Regions from separate parts of the Bradyrhizobium sp. SOJA106 genome, predicted to be linked through region 2. Evidence: predicted binding sites of a transcription regulator. Region 2 holds the regulator's gene; each other region holds the start of a gene.

Region 1 (3,983 bases), 3.2 Mb from region 2:
GACGATGCCACGTTTCAGTCCTGGGGCTTGTGGACCGGCGCGCTGTGGAGCGAGGAGCACGAGGGCACGAACGGCATCGGCACCTGCGTCGTCGAGCAACGGCCGCTGACGATCGACCGCGATCAGCATTTCTTCACCCGCAACACACTGCTGAGCTGCACCGCCGTTCCGATCTACGATCACGAGGCAGCATTCGCCGGCGTGCTCGACGTCTCCTCCTGCCGGGCCGACCGCACCGATGCGTTCTCCAGCCTGATCGCGCTGGCGGCCAGCGAAGCGGCAAGGCGCATCGAGGCGGATCTGTTTCGTCGGGCTTTTGCCCATGCCCGTATCGTGCTGACGCAAGGCGCGGACGGTCAGTCCATCGGCCTCGTCGCGGTCGATGCGGACGATCTCGTGATCGGCGCGACCCGCACCGCCCGCGCGGCACTCGGGATCGCGCCGGGCAGGGCGATGCAGCCGGTGCCCGCGGCCGATCTGCTCGGCGGCGACGCCGCGCATGATCACCTCGCCGGCGGCCAGCGCGCAGTGTTGCAGCGGGCGCTCTTGCGCGCCGGCGGCAATGTCTCGGCCGCCGCAAAGGCCCTCGGCGTCAGCCGCGCCACGCTGCATCGGAAGCTGAAGCGGCTCGATATCAGGCACTGAGCTTCAGTCGTCATTGCGAGCGCAGCGAAGCAATCCAGGATTTTTCCGCGGAGGGACTCTGGATTGCTTCGCTACGCTCGCAATGACGATGTGGAGGCCGCAAACGTCCCATCTCCCCCGCGACTGTCGCAGAACTGCGACACTCCCGGCCGGCGATCGCTTCTATCAGGGCTGACAGAAAGCACCTCCTGCGAGATCGTCGGCGCAAGTCGTGAACACACGGCGGATCGCGCAAACAGCAACATCGGGAGTGAGCAATGAACAAGGTGGAATTCCTCGGCATCACCCAAAGCCCCTTCGCCGAACGCTACGACAATTTCATCGGCGGCAAGTTCACGGCGCCCATCTCGGGCAAGTATTTCGACAATGCCTCGCCCGTGAACGGTCAGATCGTCTGCAAGATCGCGCGCTCCGACGCGCAGGACGTCGAGGCCGCCCTCGATGCGGCGCACGCCGCCAAGACCGCCTGGGCACGCACCAGCGTCGCCGAGCGCGCCGCGATCCTGAACAAGATCGCCGACCGCATGGAGGAGAATCTCGAGCGCCTCGCGATCGCCGAGACCTGGGACAATGGCAAGCCGATCCGCGAGACCCGCGCCGCCGATCTGCCGCTGGCCATCGACCACTTCCGCTATTTCGCCGGCGTCGTCCGCGCGCAGGAGGGCTCGATCGGCGAGATCGACCATGACACCATTGCCTATCATTTCCACGAGCCGCTCGGCGTCGTCGGCCAGATCATCCCCTGGAACTTCCCGCTGCTGATGGCGTGCTGGAAGCTCGCGCCAGCGCTGGCCGCCGGCAATTGCGTCGTGCTCAAGCCCGCCGAGCAGACGCCGGCCTCGATTATGGTCTGGGCTGAGATCATCGGCGACCTGCTGCCACCCGGCGTGCTCAACATCGTCAACGGATTTGGCCTCGAGGCCGGCAAGCCGCTGGCCTCGAGCCCGCGCATCGCCAAGATCGCCTTCACCGGCGAGACCACGACGGGCCGGCTGATCATGCAATATGCCAGCCAGAACCTGATCCCGGTGACGCTGGAGCTCGGCGGCAAATCGCCGAACATCTTCTTCAAGGACGTTACCGCCGAGGACGATGATTTCTTCGACAAGGCGATCGAAGGCTTCGTCATGTTCGCGCTGAACCAGGGCGAGGTCTGCACCTGTCCGAGCCGGGCGCTGGTCCATGCCGACATCTATGACCGCTTCATGGAGCGGGCGCTCAAGCGCGTCGCTGCGATCAAGCAGGGCGACCCGCGCGCCGCCGACACTATGATCGGCGCGCAGGCCTCCAGCGAGCAGCTCGCAAAGATCCTCTCCTATATCGACATCGGCAAGCAGGAGGGCGCCAGGGTGCTCGCGGGCGGCGGACGCGCCGAGCTCGCGGGCGATCTCGCCGGCGGCTTCTACGTCCAGCCGACGGTGTTCGAAGGCAACAACAAGATGCGCATCTTCCAGGAGGAGATCTTCGGCCCCGTGGTCTCGGTTACGACCTTCAAGACCGATGACGAGGCACTCGCGATCGCCAACGACACGCTCTATGGCCTAGGGGCCGGCGTATGGAGCCGCGACGCCAACCGCTGCTACCGCTTCGGAAGGGCGATCCAGGCCGGCCGGGTCTGGACCAATTGCTACCATGCCTATCCCGCCCATGCGGCGTTCGGCGGCTACAAGCAGTCCGGCGTCGGTCGCGAGACCCACAAGATGATGCTCGATCACTATCAGCAGACCAAGAACCTCCTGGTCAGCTACAGCCCGAAAAAGCTCGGCTTCTTCTGATCGGCAAATTCCGATCGCAAGCCACAGGCGGCGTCATAGCGGCGCCGCCTGCGCATGTCTATCATTGTTCAGCCGCCGTCATCCGCCTGTCAGAGTCTTGGGACAAGACGACAGGCTCGCTCTTGTGGCGTCTTGACGCGATGCTGAGCAAAGATGGAGGCGTGTCATGCAGGATGATCGTTCACGTCGAACGGTCGGTATTGGAGCGTTGCTGGTCGGCGCGGCGCTCCTTCCTCTGTCGATGGCCTTCGCACAGACCAGCCCGGCTCCGGCCGGCGCCAAGCAGGTCCCGACCCTCGACGGCAGGCCGCCGCTGATCCTCGGCCATCGCGGACTGCCCGGCCTTGTGGCCGAAGAAACCGAGCCATCGTACGAGCTTGCCGCGGCGCTCGGCACCGACGCACTCGAAGAGGATCTGCATTTGACCAAGGATTGCGTCCTGGTCGTGCGCCATAATCCCTGGCTCAGCGACAATACCAATGTGGCCGAGGTCGCCAAGACCAACGCGACTGTCGCAGCCCGCAAGCGCACGGTCCCCGGCGTGCGCGTCAAGGCGCCGGCGTCCCCAGGGGCGCCCGCCGACTACCTGACCGATCTCACGGACCCCGCCGATCCGAAATCGGTGCTGAAGTCATTGATCGTCGACGGCGAGGACCACACCAATGACTGGTCGATTACCGACTTCACCTTGGCCGAGCTGAAGGAATGGATCGCCGGCACGACCTATGATGCGGCCAACGAGCGGCCCAAAGTCTTCAACGGCAAATTCCCGGTCATCAGCTTCCAGGAGGTCATCGACATCGCCAAGGCCAGGAGCAAGGCGACGGGGCGTCCCATCCTGGTCTATCCCGAGACCAAGAATCCGACCTGGAACAATGCCCAGGCCATCGCCAATGGCTGCGGCGCGCCCGGTAGCCGTCCGCTCGAAGATGCCCTGATCAAGATCATCAAGGACAATGGCCTCAACACCAAGGACGCGCCCATCCTGGTCCAGAGCTTCGAGCCCGGCAGCCTGAAATATATGCGCAGCCATGGTCTCGAGGCCCGGCAGGTTCAGCTCATCGACGGCAACGGGATCGAGTTCAGGACCGGCAAGGTGCTGCTCAACAACATCACGAGCTCGCGTCCGTTCGACTGGACGGTTGCGGGTGATGCGCGCCTCTACGATGCGATGCTGACCCCAGAGGGCCTCGCAGAGATCAAGACCTATGCCGACGGCATCGGGCCGTGGAAGGCCTATATCGTTCCGCTCAAGATCGCCCCGTGGAAGGACAGCAACGCCGACGGCACGCCCTATAAGGGATCGACGCCGGAGGCATCGACGCAGGAGCCGACCAGCCTCGTTGCCGACGCGCACAAGCTTGGACTGTTCGTGCACGTCTTCACGTTCCGGAACGAGAAGAAATATCTCGCCGCCGATTATCACGGCGATCCCGGTCTCGAATATCTCAAATTTTTCCGTCTCGGCGTCGATGGGGTTTTCACCGACTTCACGCATACCGGCGTTGCCGCTCGCGCAGCCTATCTGCGCGAGCTCGGCTGGTAAGGCCGCCGGTACGAATC
Region 2 (3,983 bases):
CGGTGACCATCAACAACTTCGTGCAGAGCCCCTATGCCTACTGGAAGCAGCTCGCCTGGAGCGGCGCCCTGCTGATCACGTTGACCGTGCTTGCCCTGAACATTGGCGCGCGCATCCTGAGCGCCGAGAGGACCGCAAAATGAGCGATATGTCAGTTACCGTCAGTACGCCCGTTCAGCACGGCTCGCAGCCGCTGCCCGAGGCCCCGGCCAAGGTGACGGTGCGCAACCTCAACTTCTATTACGGCGAGCACCACGCGCTGAAGAACATCAACCTGACGCTCGGCACCAATCGCGTCACGGCGTTCATCGGCCCGTCGGGCTGCGGCAAGTCGACCCTACTGCGCATCTTCAACCGGATGTACGACCTCTACCCGGGCCAGCGCGCCACCGGCCAGCTGATGCTCGACCAGACCAACATCCTCGACCCCAAGCTGGACCTCAACCTGCTGCGCGCCCGCGTCGGCATGGTGTTCCAGAAGCCGACGCCGTTCCCGATGACGATCTACGAGAACATCGCGTTTGGCATCCGTCTCTATGAGAAGATCTCGAAGTCCGAGATGGACGACCGCGTCGAGAAGGCGCTGCGCGGCGGCGCGCTGTGGAACGAGGTCAAGGACAAGCTCAATGCGTCCGGCCTCTCGCTCTCCGGCGGCCAGCAGCAGCGCCTCTGCATCGCCCGCACCGTCGCGGTGCGGCCCGAGGTGATCCTGTTCGACGAGCCCTGCTCGGCGCTCGACCCGATCTCGACCGCCAAGGTCGAAGAGCTGATCCAGGAGCTGTCCGAGAACTACACGATCGCGATCGTCACCCACAACATGCAGCAGGCGGCCCGCGTCTCCGACAAGACCGCCTTCATGTATCTCGGCGAGTTGATCGAGTTCGACGATACCAGCAAGATATTCACTTCGCCGAGCGATCGGCGCACGCAGGATTACATCACCGGCCGGTTCGGCTGAGGAGACGGGATATGGGTTCTGAACATACCGCAAAGGCCTTCGACACCGACCTCCAGGAGCTCACCCGCCTGGTCGCCGAGATGGGCGGCCTCGCCGAGCGCATGATCGTCGATTCCGTCGACGCGCTGATCCGTCGCGACGTCGTGCTCGGCCAGCGCGTGGTCGCGACCGACGCCGAGATCGACGCGCTCCAGAAGAAGATCGAGGAGCGCGCCGTGCTCACCATCGCCCGCCGCCAGCCGATGGCGGTGGACCTGCGCGAGATCGTCGGCGCCATGCGCGTCGCCACCGATCTCGAGCGCATCGGCGATCTCGCCAAGAACATGGGCAAGCGCGTCGCGGCGCTGGAGACGGACTTTCATCCGCTGAAGCTGTTCCGCGGCCTCGAGCACATGACCGACCTCGTGCAGCAGCAGGTCAAGTCGGTGCTGGACGCCTATGCCGCGCACGACCTGCCGGCGGCGATGGCGGTGTGGAAGGGCGACGAGGAAGTCGACGCCATCTGCACCTCTCTGTTCCGCGAGCTTCTCACCTATATGATGGAGGATCCGCGCAACATCTCGTTCTGCATTCACCTGATGTTCTGCGCCAAGAACATCGAGCGCATCGGTGACCATGCCACCAACATCGCCGAGACCGTGTTCTACATGATCGAGGGCCAGGCGATCACCGACAAGCGGCCGAAGGGTGACATGACGACCTTTGCCACGACGATCCCGAATAGCTGAAGAGTCAAGGAGCGACGACACCATGGGCGCGCGCATTATGGTGGTTGAAGACGAGGAAGCTCTCACCGAGCTGCTTCGCTACAACCTCGAAGGCGATGGCTATGACGTCGAGACGGTGATGCGCGGTGACGACGCCGACACCCGTCTCAAGGAGCACATCCCCGACCTGATCGTGCTCGACTGGATGCTGCCGGGCCTCTCCGGCATCGAGCTGTGCCGACGGCTGCGCACCCGCCCGGAGACCAAGCAGCTTCCGATCATCATGCTGACCGCGCGCGGCGAGGAGAGCGAGCGGGTGCGGGGTCTTGCGACCGGCGCCGACGATTACATCGTCAAGCCGTTCTCCGTGCCGGAGCTGCTGGCGCGCGTGAAGGGCCTCTTGCGGCGCGCAAGCCCGGAGCGGCTCGCAACCGTGCTCGCCTATGGCGACATCGAGCTCGACCGCGACAAGCGTCGCGTCGCGCGCTCGGGCCGGCCGATCGATCTCGGTCCGACCGAATATCGCCTGCTGGAGTTCTTCCTGGAGCATCCCGGCCGCGTGTTCTCGCGCGAGCAGCTGCTCGACAGCGTCTGGGGCCGCGACATCTACATCGACGAACGCACCGTCGACGTGCATATCGGCCGTCTGCGCAAGCTGCTCAATCTCGGCCGCGAGCAGGACCCGATCCGCACCGTCCGCGGCGCCGGCTACGCGCTGGACGATCGCTTCGCGAAAGCGGAGCAGACGTAAGAACGGCTGCAAGCGAGCAAAGTAAAAGCGTGCCGAGCGGCGCGCTTTTTTGCTTCGGATCGTCCCGGCCGCGTGCCGGGACGATGTCGTTGAAGCAGTGCTCAGCGCGTGCCCGGCTTCGCGGGCGCGCGGCGGCGATCCGCCGCCGGCTGGTAAGCGACGCGCGAGTGCTGCGCGCAATAGGGCAGGCCGGAGAGCGCCTTGCCGCCGCAGAAGAAGAAATCCGGGCTCGATGGATCGCCGACCGGCCAGTGGCAGGTCGCCTCGTTCAGCTCCAGGAGCGACAGCCGCTGGCTCATCGGCACCACGTTGTCGTAGGTGACCGGCTCGGCCTCCACCTCGACCTCGAAGGCCTGCGCCAGCGCGGTGTTGCCGCGCGAGATCGGGCGGCTCACGCGCATCATGTGCTGCGCGGGACGCGCCTTGCGCGGCCGGGGCGCGGCCGACGAGGGGCTCTTGGCGCGGCCGGACAGGCCGAGCCTGTGCACTTTGCCGATCACGGCATTGCGGGTCACATTGCCGAGCTCGGCCGCGATCTGGCTGGCCGAAAGTCCGGCCTCCCAGAGCTTCTTCAGCTGCTCGACGCGATCATCGGACCAGGTCAAAACCGTCATTGCACCCTTTCCCTCGCTGCCGGCCAGCCATCCTGGGGCCTCACAGCGAATGCCTAAGCCTTGAAAAACCCGTGCCGCCAGAATCCCTTAAGGCTCGCCGGGCACACAAGGTGCGCCCGAACGTTTACGCCGGTACATGAGGACTCTTGGGATCAGAACTGCTGCACGAGATGTCGTATCTGACAGTCCAAACGCTACAATATGGCGTGACTCGCGCGCAAGAGTCCGCCGACTCGCTTCCACATGTTCCGTGGTGAAAAATCCCGCAAAATCGGCACCGCAAGACTACGGATTCAGCGTTTCCTGGGGCTTTTCGGGCGGCATTGACACCCGTCTCACCAAGCATAAGATAGTCGTGCGTGCCGCCCTTAAAAGGCGGCACGTTTCGTTTTCCGGGCCGGTCAATGGTGCGTTGCGCAACGCACTCAGGCCGTCCGCAACATCCAAGTGATCGTCATGACCAACAGCGCCGCGCCGCATTTGCTCCCCGTTTTCGCCAGGGCCGACCTCGGTTTCGAGCGCGGCGAAGGCTGCTGGCTGATCGCGACCAACGGCGAGCGCTATCTCGACTTCACATCGGGCGTCGCGGTGAATGCGCTCGGCCATGCTCATCCCGCGCTGGTCAAGGCGCTGCAGGAGCAGGCGACGAAGCTCTGGCACATGTCGAACCTGTTCCAGAGCCCCGATGGCGAGAAGCTCGCCGCGCGCCTATGCAGCGAGAGCTTTGCGGATTTCGTGTTCTTCTGCAATTCCGGCGCCGAGGCGCTGGAGGGCGTGATCAAGCTGGTCCGCCATCATCACTTCTCGAAGGGTCATCCCGAGCGCTACCGCATCATCACCTTCGAAGGCGCCTTCCACGGCCGCACGCTGGCAACGCTGGCTGCGACGGGAGCTGCAAAATATCTCGAAGGTTTCGGCCCGCCGATGGACGGTTTCGACCAGGTGCCGCATGG
Region 3 (3,983 bases), 160 kb from region 2:
CCGCCCCGTCAGCGTCATGTGGAAGCGGAACTCCTCCATCACGTAGGGGTAGCCCCAGCGGTCGAGATAATCGCGCTGGCGCTCGCTCAGCTTCTCCGGCTTCCGACGCGCGCGGTCTTGCGCGGTCAGGCCGGGGCGGAAGGAATCGAACTTGCGAACGCAATCAGCCGCAAGCTCTTGGAGCGCGTCCACCGGCTCGGCCGGAATGACCGCGATGAAGCCGCTGATGGAATCGACGATCGGGCGGATCGCCGGGATCGGCCGCGGCTTACCGGCGAAGGCCACACAGGCAGCCATGAGATCGGCTTCAGTCTTGCCGGGCGAGAGCGCCATCGGCGCCTTCAGCGTGGCATGAAAGCCGTATTTGCGGGGATCGCTGGTGATGTCGCGCCAGTCCGGCGCGATGCGCAATGCATCCGCCGGAAACGGCAGCTCGTCGCCGGCATAGGCATCGTAGCCGAGCAGCTCGGCCCCGAAGCGGGACAGTGCGTTGTCTCTGCCTGCAGCAAAATAGATCGCGTAGCGAGGGAAACCTGTCATTGCCCGAACATAACCGGTTTATGCCGCAACGACAGCCCCGCGCGGCGTCGCCGCCGCTGCGAGCAGCCGTGTCGCATCGGTGAGATGCACGAGCTTGCCGCCAGAGATCACCGCGATCAGCCGCGGCCGCAGCGGCACGGTGTCGTCGACGAGGATGATGTCGGCGCGGCGGCCTTCTGCAAGCACGCCGCGATCGGTGAGGCCGGTTGCACGCGCAGGTCCCGCCGAAACGAGGCTCCAGGCCTCGGTCAACGGCAACACGCCATCGGCGGCGAGACGGAACGCAGCGAGCAGCTGCGCGGGATAGTAATAGTCCGACGCCAGCACCGAGCAGAGCCCCTTGGCGATCATGTCGGACGCCTTGGTCCAGCCGGTGTGGCTGCCGCCGCGCACGACGTTCGGCGCGCCGTAGACGATGGCATCGCCGTGGCTTGCCGCGGCGCGCGCGGTCTCCTCGTTGATCGGAAACTCCGCGATGTCAGCGCCCAGCTCGCGAAACTCCTGGCGCATCGCCGGCGTTGCGTCGTCATGCGAGAGCATCCGCACTTCGGCGGCACGGGCCGCGGCGGCCAGCCGCGAGACGGAAGCCGGCACCTCAGCCTTGCGTGACATCACGTGTCCGACCAGACGGTCGAACGCCTCGCTCGACAGGCCAGTCCGCTCGACCATGCGGTTGCGCTTGCGCGGATTGGAGATGTCGGCAACGACGCCGTCCATGTGATCGTTGAAGGCGAACAGGTCGATGCGGCCCTCGGCGAGCCACTGGGTCATCTCGGCCTCGGCGTCGAGATTGTAGGTCTCGTGCCTGAGGTGGAAGCGGGTGTCGGCGGCGAATTGCGGACGCTGGCGCTCGATCGCCTCCATCAGGCCGCGGGCATTGTCGGCGCTGCGAAGGCCCGGCTCCCACGAGCAGGTGGTGGCGTGGAACACCGTGGTAATGCCGTTGCTGATCGCCTGGCGATCGCTGTCGGCGAGCGCGACGTCGATCGGGAAGTCGACGCCGGCGCGCGGCATCATCTGCCGCTCGAAGGCATCGCCATGCAGGTCGACGATGCCGGGCAGCACCAGGAGATCGCGCGCATCGATCGAAAGCCGCGCCCGGCCGCGCGAGGCATCGACCTCGGCGATATCAGTTCCAGACACGAGAAGGGACGTCTCGACGAGCTCGGTGCCGATCAGGGCCCGGCCGCCCTCAAGGAAGATGTCTGTCACGCGACCGCGCTTCGTTTGCTGGTTGTGGAATTCGACCGTGCTTCGTATGTCGCGAGGAAATCTTCAATCCCGAGTTTGCGGAAATTGGGCAGCGCCTCACGCAATTTGTCGTGATCCCAATCCCACCACGCCAGCTTTGCGAGCCGTCCGGCGATTTCTTCCGAGAATCGCCGCCGCACGATGCGCGCAGGATTGCCGGCGACGATGGTGTAGGCCGGCACGTCCTTGCTGACAATAGCGCCGGCCGCGATCACCGCGCCGGTGCCGATGTTGCGCCCTGGCAGCACGATGGCGCCATGGCCGATCCAGACGTCATGGCCGATATGGACGTGATGCTGGCGCCGCCAGTCGAAGAACTCGATGTCGTCGCTCTCGCCTTCGAAATAGGCGCTGGAACGATAGGTGAAGTGCGCTTGCGCGGCGCGATGCATCGGATGATTGCCCGGATTGATCCGCGTCATCGCCGCGATCGAGCAGAACTTCCCGATCGTCGTGTAGGTGATCTGGGCGTCGTTCACGACATAGGAGTAATCGCCAATCGCCACTTCATGCAGGATGGTGCGCGCACCGACCTCTGTATAGGCGCCGAGCCTGGTTTCATGCAGCTTTGCGGACGGATCGATGGTCGGTTGAACCGAAAGCTTCTGACCGGCCATGTTACGTCCGTAATGCGAGGGCGGGCACTCCTCTTCGAGCGGCTTGATGACGATGTCATGACGAAGCGATGACAGGGGACGAGCTGTGTAGGATCGCCGCACCGCACTGCGCGTGTCACACAAGTGTCAAGCGCCGGCGTTAGCGGTGGGCTCCAGCTACTCTGGAGCCCTGCATGCTGGTGGTTGAAGGCCTGACGTGCCGCTTCGGCGCAAAAGCCGCGGTGGACGACGCTTCGTTTCAAATTTCCCCCGGCGGCTTCGTCGGCGTGATCGGGCGCTCCGGCGCCGGCAAATCGACCCTGCTGCGGACCATCAACCGTCTCGTCACGCCGACGCAGGGCCGCATCCTGTTCGACGGTCTGGACGTTTCCGCGTTGCGCGGCAAGGAGCTGCGGCAGTGGCGGGCGCGTTCGGCCATGATCTTCCAGCAGTTCAACCTGGTCGGCCGGCTCGATGTGCTGACCAATGTCTTGATGGGGCGCCTCGCCACCATTCCGGCCTGGCGCTCGCTCTCGCAGATCTGGCCCGAGCAGGACAAGGCGCTGGCGATGTCCGCGCTCGAGCAGTTCGACATTGCCTCGCTCGCCGCCCAGCGCGCCGACCAGCTCTCCGGCGGTCAGCAGCAGCGCGTCGCCATCGCCCGCGCCCTGGTGCAGCAGCCCGACATCATCCTCGCCGACGAGCCGATCGCCTCGCTCGACCCGCGCAACACCAAGATCGTGATGGATGCGCTTTTGCGCATCAACAAGCACTTCGGCATCACCGTGCTCTGCAACCTGCATTCGCTCGATCTGGCGCGCACCTACTGCGATCGCCTGATCGGCATGGCAGCGGGCCGCGTGGTGTTCGATGGCGCGCCGTCGGCGCTGACCGACCACGTTGCGCGCGAGCTCTACGATCTCGAAGCCGCCGACGTCATGGGCGGCACCCCTGTCCCTGCGCCCGAGGGCGTTCCGGCGCTTGGAACTGCCGCGGCCGCCTGAGCCGCGCCACCTGTTGAGTTTGCCAGTTTCGCGTCAACCGATTCCAACGATCAAGAGGGTATCATGATCACTCGCAGATTAGTTCTTGCCGGCGCTGCCGCGCTCGCTTTCGCCTCGTCGGCCTCCGCCGAAGACTGGAAAGCCAAATATCCCGAGCTGACCTTTGCGGTCGTTCCGGCGGAGAACGCCTCCGGCGTCACCGAGCGCTGGACCCCGTTCGTGGAATATCTCTCGAAGCAGCTCGGCGTGAAGGTCACGCTGCGCATCGCCAACGACTACGCGGCCGTGATCGAAGGCCAGCGCGCCGGCAACATCCATATCGCGAGCTACGGCTCGGCCTCGTTCGCCCGCGCTCGCCTCACCGGCGTCAAGACCGACGCCTTCGCCAACGACATCAACGCCGACGGCTCGACCGGCTACTACTCGGTGTTCTTCGTCAAGGCGAGCAGCCCCTACAAGAAGGTCGACGACCTCAAGGGCAGGAATCTCGGCCTCGTCGACCCGAACTCGACTTCCGGCAACAACGTGCCGCGTTTCGAGCTCGACAAGATGGGTATCGCAGACGCCGACAGCTATTTCAGCAAGGTCGTCT
Region 4 (3,983 bases), 160 kb from region 2:
CATCGACATCACCACCGGCTGGCTGCGCGGCCGCCTGTTCGGCAAGGAGGCGCGGACGTGACGCCGCAGGAGGTCGATACGCGCGAGATGCGAGCGCGCTACCCCGAAATGTTCGACCGGCCGGCATCGACGCGGCTCGCGATGCCGGCGATGATCGTTGCGGCGTTCGCGATCCTCATCTACGGCCTCGTCGATCTCGATTTCTCGCCCTCGCGGTTCTTCGCCGGCCTCAGCCAGCTCGGCTGGATCAGCCTGATGATGATCCCGCCGGATCCCGGCTCCTCGCTGCCGGCCTACCTGAAGGCGCTCGGCGAGACGCTCTCGATCGCGCTGCTCGGCACCACGCTCGCCGCATTGTTCGCGCTGCCGGTCAGCCTGTTCGCCGCGCGCAACGTCATCCCCTCGCGGATCCTGCGCTTTCCCGTACGCCGCTTCCTCGATTCGATCCGCGGCGTCGATACGCTGATCTGGGCGCTGGTATGGATCAACGTGGTCGGACTCGGCCCGTTCGCCGGCGTGCTCGCCATCGCCGTGTCGGATTTCGGCGCGTTCGGAAAACTGTTTTCGGAGGCGATCGAAGGCGCCGACCAGAAGCAGGTCGAAGGCATCCGTGCCTCCGGCGGCAGCGCGCTGCACGAGATCCGTTTTGGTCTGTTGCCGCAGGTGCTGCCTGTGATCGCAGGGCAGGTGCTCTACTTCATCGAATCCAACACCCGCTCGGCCACCATCATCGGCATCGTCGGCGCCGGCGGCATCGGCCTCCAGCTCGCCGAGCAGATCCGCGTGTTGGAATGGCAGAAGGTGTCGTTCCTGATCCTGATGATCCTCGTCGCCGTCTCCGCGATCGATTTCATCTCGGGCAAGCTTCGGTTTGCCATTATCGGGCGTAGGGCGGTCGCCTAAGCACAGGTGCCGTAGGTGGGCAAAGCGAAGCGTGCCCACCACTTCTCGCGAATCTTGCAAAGATGGTGGGCACGGCGCTGTCGCGCCTTTGCCCACCCTACGGCTCCGGTTTTGCGGAGACAGTCGCTACGACTCCACCAGAAACTCCACCCGCTCGGCCGCAAACCGCGAGTGCTTGGTCACCAGCGGCTTGCCGCCGAGATCATGGTCGGTGGCATCCACCACCAGGATCGGCCGGCCCAGCGGCAGGTCGAGCCGCGCGGCGTCGGTGGCATCGACGATACCCGCGGTGATGCGCGTCGCGCCGCGGCGATAGTCGCGCACGCCGAAATGCTCGAGCAGCTTCGTCATCGAGCGCGTCTCGGCGAACACCTCGCCGGCGCCGGGGAACAGTTCCGCTGACAGCCAGGTGGTGGAGACGCAGATCGGCGTGCGGTCGGCAAGCCGGATCGCCTCGATCCTCACCAGGGGCGCGCCGGCCTTGAGGCCGAGTTCCCGCGCCAGCTCGCGCGTCGCCACGTCATCTGTCGCCTCGATCAGCCGCCCATGCGGTTCGCGGCCCTCGGCGCCGACGATCTCGGAGAAGCGCGTGCGCGAGCGCAAGGGATAAGCGAGCTTCTGCGCCTCGACATAGGTGCCGCTGCCGCGTTCGGCGCGCACGAGGCCGCGCTCGGCGAGCGCCGCGAGCGCGCGCCGCACGGTGTGGCGGTTCACGCGATAGGTTTCGGCGATCTCCATCTCGCCCGGCAATTTGTCGCCGGCCGCAAAGCGGCCGTCGGCAATGCCGCGTTCGATGCCGTCGGCGACGAGGCGCCACAGCGCGACGCCTGAGGAGGCGGTGTCCTGCATACTCATGTCGCCGGAAAGCCTACTCCAGAAATCACACGTTTGTCACGAAACAGTCATGGCGCTTCCGTATCAAGTTGTCTATTATCATAGACAACTTAGATTCGGCAAGTTGTGTCGAAAAGTTCGGTGGATCAGGTGACCCAGCACAACAACCAGCAAGCCCAGCGCCAGGCCGCGATGGCCGTGCTGGCGCATGCGGAGGCGGGCGAGATCGCCGCCCGCCTCCGCGCTATCGCGTTGCCCGATCATCGGGATCTGCGCGCGCCGGAGAACGGCCTCGTGATGCTGCGCGGGCGCGTCGGCGGCGACGGCGCGCCGTTCAATCTCGGCGAAGCCACGGTGTCGCGTGCCGCGGTGCGGCTTGCGAGCGGCGAGGTCGGCTTCGGCTACACGCTCGGACGCGACGGCGGCAAGGCGCGGCTGATCGCGTTGTGCGATGCGCTGATGCAGTCGCGCGATTTCGCCGCCGCCGTCGAGCGCGACGTAATCGCGCCGTTGCGCGAGCAGCTTATGGTCGAGCGCAGGCAGGTGGCGGAAGAGACCGCCGCGACGAAGGTTGATTTCTACACCATGGTGCGCGGTGAGGGGTGAGACCATGACCACGATTGCGGAATTGCCGCCGGGGTTCGCCGACAAGGTGTTGTCGGCCCAATCGACCTTTCGCTCGGTGATGGATGCGATGGCGCGGCCGGGCTCGGTCCAGCGCATCGTGCCGATGGCGGGCGCGCCGGGCATGATGATGCGCGGCACGGCCGCGATCGCGCTCACGCTGTTCGATCACGACACGCCGCTCTGGCTCGATGCGCGGTTGGCGGAAAGCTCCGACGTGACGAAGTGGCTGAAGTTCCACACCGGTGCGCCGGTGATCCAGGATAACTCGATTGCGAGCTTCGCGCTGATCGGCGATGGCGTCCTGCTGCCGGCGCTGGAGCGCTTCGCGCTCGGCACCAATGAATATCCGGATCGTTCGACCACGGTGATCATCCAGGTCGAGAGCCTCGATTCCGGCCGCGCCTTCGAGCTGCGCGGCCCCGGTATCGACGGCGTCGCGACGCTCCAGGCCTCGATCAAGCCGACCGATTTATTCGACCGTCTGAAGTTCAACGAGACGCTGTTTCCGCGCGGCATCGACGTGGTGCTGGTCGCCGATGATGCCGTGGTTGCGATCCCGCGCACGACGCGCGTCGCGAACAAGGGAAGCTGAAGCATGTATGTCGCAGTCAAAGGCGGCGAACGCGCCATCGAGAACGCCCATCGCCTGCTCGCCAATGCCAGGCGCGGCGATCAAAGCGTTCCGGAGGTCACTCTCGACCAGATCTCGGAGCAGCTCGGCCTTGCCGTCGACCGCGTCATGAGCGAGGGCTCGCTCTATGACCGCGAACTCGCGGCGCTCGCGATCAAGCAGGCGCGCGGCGATTTGATCGAGGCGATCTTCCTGGTTCGCGCCTTCCGCGCCACCCTGCCGCGCTTCGGTGTCAGCGAGCCGGTCGACACCGGCGCGATGCGCGTGCAGCGGCGGGTGTCCTCGACCTTCAAGGATATCCCCGGCGGCCAGATCTTAGGTCCGACTTTCGATTATACGCATCGCCTGCTCGATCCTGCGCTTGCCGAAGGCTTCGTGCCGGAGCCGCCCGCGACGGCCGAAGCCTCGAGCGCGGCAACGCCGCGGGTGACCGACATTCTCGGCCGCGACGGATTGATCGAATCCTCGCCGCAGGCCGAAGAAGGCGCCAGCGTCGGCGATCTCACCCGCGAGCCGCTGAACTTTCCGGCGGATCGCGATTTGCGTCTGCAAAACCTCGCGCGCGGTGACGAAGGCTTCCTGCTCGCGATGGGCTACTCGACCCAGCGCGGCTATGGCCGCAACCATCCCTTCGCCGGCGAGATCCGCTTCGGCGAGGTCGAGGTCGAATTCTTCGCCGAGGAGGTCGGCTTCGCGGTGCCGCTCGGCTCCATCGAGCTCACCGAGTGCCAGATGGTCAACCAGTTCAAGGGCTCGGCGACCGAAGCCCCGTGCTTCACCCGCGGCTACGGTCTCGCCTTCGGCCAGAGCGAGCGCAAGACCATGTCGATGGCGCTGGTCGACCGCGCGCTGCGCGCCCGCGAGCTGGGTGAAGAGGCCCTGGCCCCCGCGCAAGATGAAGAATTCGTGATGTCGCATTCGGACAACGTCCAGGCGACCGGCTTCGTCGAGCATCTGAAGCTGCCGCACTACGTCGACTTCCAGTCCG

Evidence for each region. Region 2 encodes PhoB, which activates phosphate uptake and scavenging genes when phosphate is short. Its sites were predicted from a motif close to TGTCATNNANCTGTCAT; they were not measured.
Region 1: a site for PhoB is predicted at 2,497-2,513, ahead of AC5V87_RS22120 (glycerophosphodiester phosphodiesterase family protein). Genes of this name have one in related genera too.
Region 3: a site for PhoB is predicted at 2,466-2,482, ahead of phnC (phosphonate ABC transporter ATP-binding protein). Genes of this name have one in related genera too.
Region 4: a site for PhoB is predicted at 1,793-1,809, ahead of phnF (phosphonate metabolism transcriptional regulator PhnF). Genes of this name have one in related genera too.

The regions. Positions count from the first base shown of each region.
Region 1 covers NZ_CM182549.1:4,781,779-4,785,761, reverse strand. Annotated here, with positions in the region: gene AC5V87_RS22130 (helix-turn-helix domain-containing protein) at 1-645, shown strand, start outside; gene adh (aldehyde dehydrogenase) at 903-2,420, shown strand; gene AC5V87_RS22120 (glycerophosphodiester phosphodiesterase family protein) at 2,587-3,966, shown strand.
Region 2 covers NZ_CM182549.1:8,024,338-8,028,320, reverse strand. Annotated here, with positions in the region: gene pstA (phosphate ABC transporter permease PstA) at 1-143, shown strand, start outside; gene pstB (phosphate ABC transporter ATP-binding protein PstB) at 140-958, shown strand; gene phoU (phosphate signaling complex protein PhoU) at 970-1,686, shown strand; gene phoB (phosphate regulon transcriptional regulator PhoB) at 1,709-2,416, shown strand; gene AC5V87_RS37925 (GcrA family cell cycle regulator) at 2,518-3,030, opposite strand; gene AC5V87_RS37920 (aspartate aminotransferase family protein) at 3,487-3,983, shown strand, end outside.
Region 3 covers NZ_CM182549.1:7,868,752-7,872,734, reverse strand. Annotated here, with positions in the region: gene AC5V87_RS37205 (DUF1045 domain-containing protein) at 1-540, opposite strand, end outside; gene AC5V87_RS37200 (alpha-D-ribose 1-methylphosphonate 5-triphosphate diphosphatase) at 559-1,752, opposite strand; gene AC5V87_RS37195 (LbetaH domain-containing protein) at 1,749-2,408, opposite strand; gene phnC (phosphonate ABC transporter ATP-binding protein) at 2,582-3,391, shown strand; gene phnD (phosphonate ABC transporter substrate-binding protein) at 3,455-3,983, shown strand, end outside.
Region 4 covers NZ_CM182549.1:7,863,461-7,867,443, reverse strand. Annotated here, with positions in the region: gene phnE (phosphonate ABC transporter, permease protein PhnE) at 1-61, shown strand, start outside; gene phnE (phosphonate ABC transporter, permease protein PhnE) at 109-903, shown strand; gene phnF (phosphonate metabolism transcriptional regulator PhnF) at 1,030-1,758, opposite strand; gene phnG (phosphonate C-P lyase system protein PhnG) at 1,879-2,343, shown strand; gene phnH (phosphonate C-P lyase system protein PhnH) at 2,348-2,956, shown strand; gene AC5V87_RS37155 (carbon-phosphorus lyase complex subunit) at 2,960-3,983, shown strand, end outside.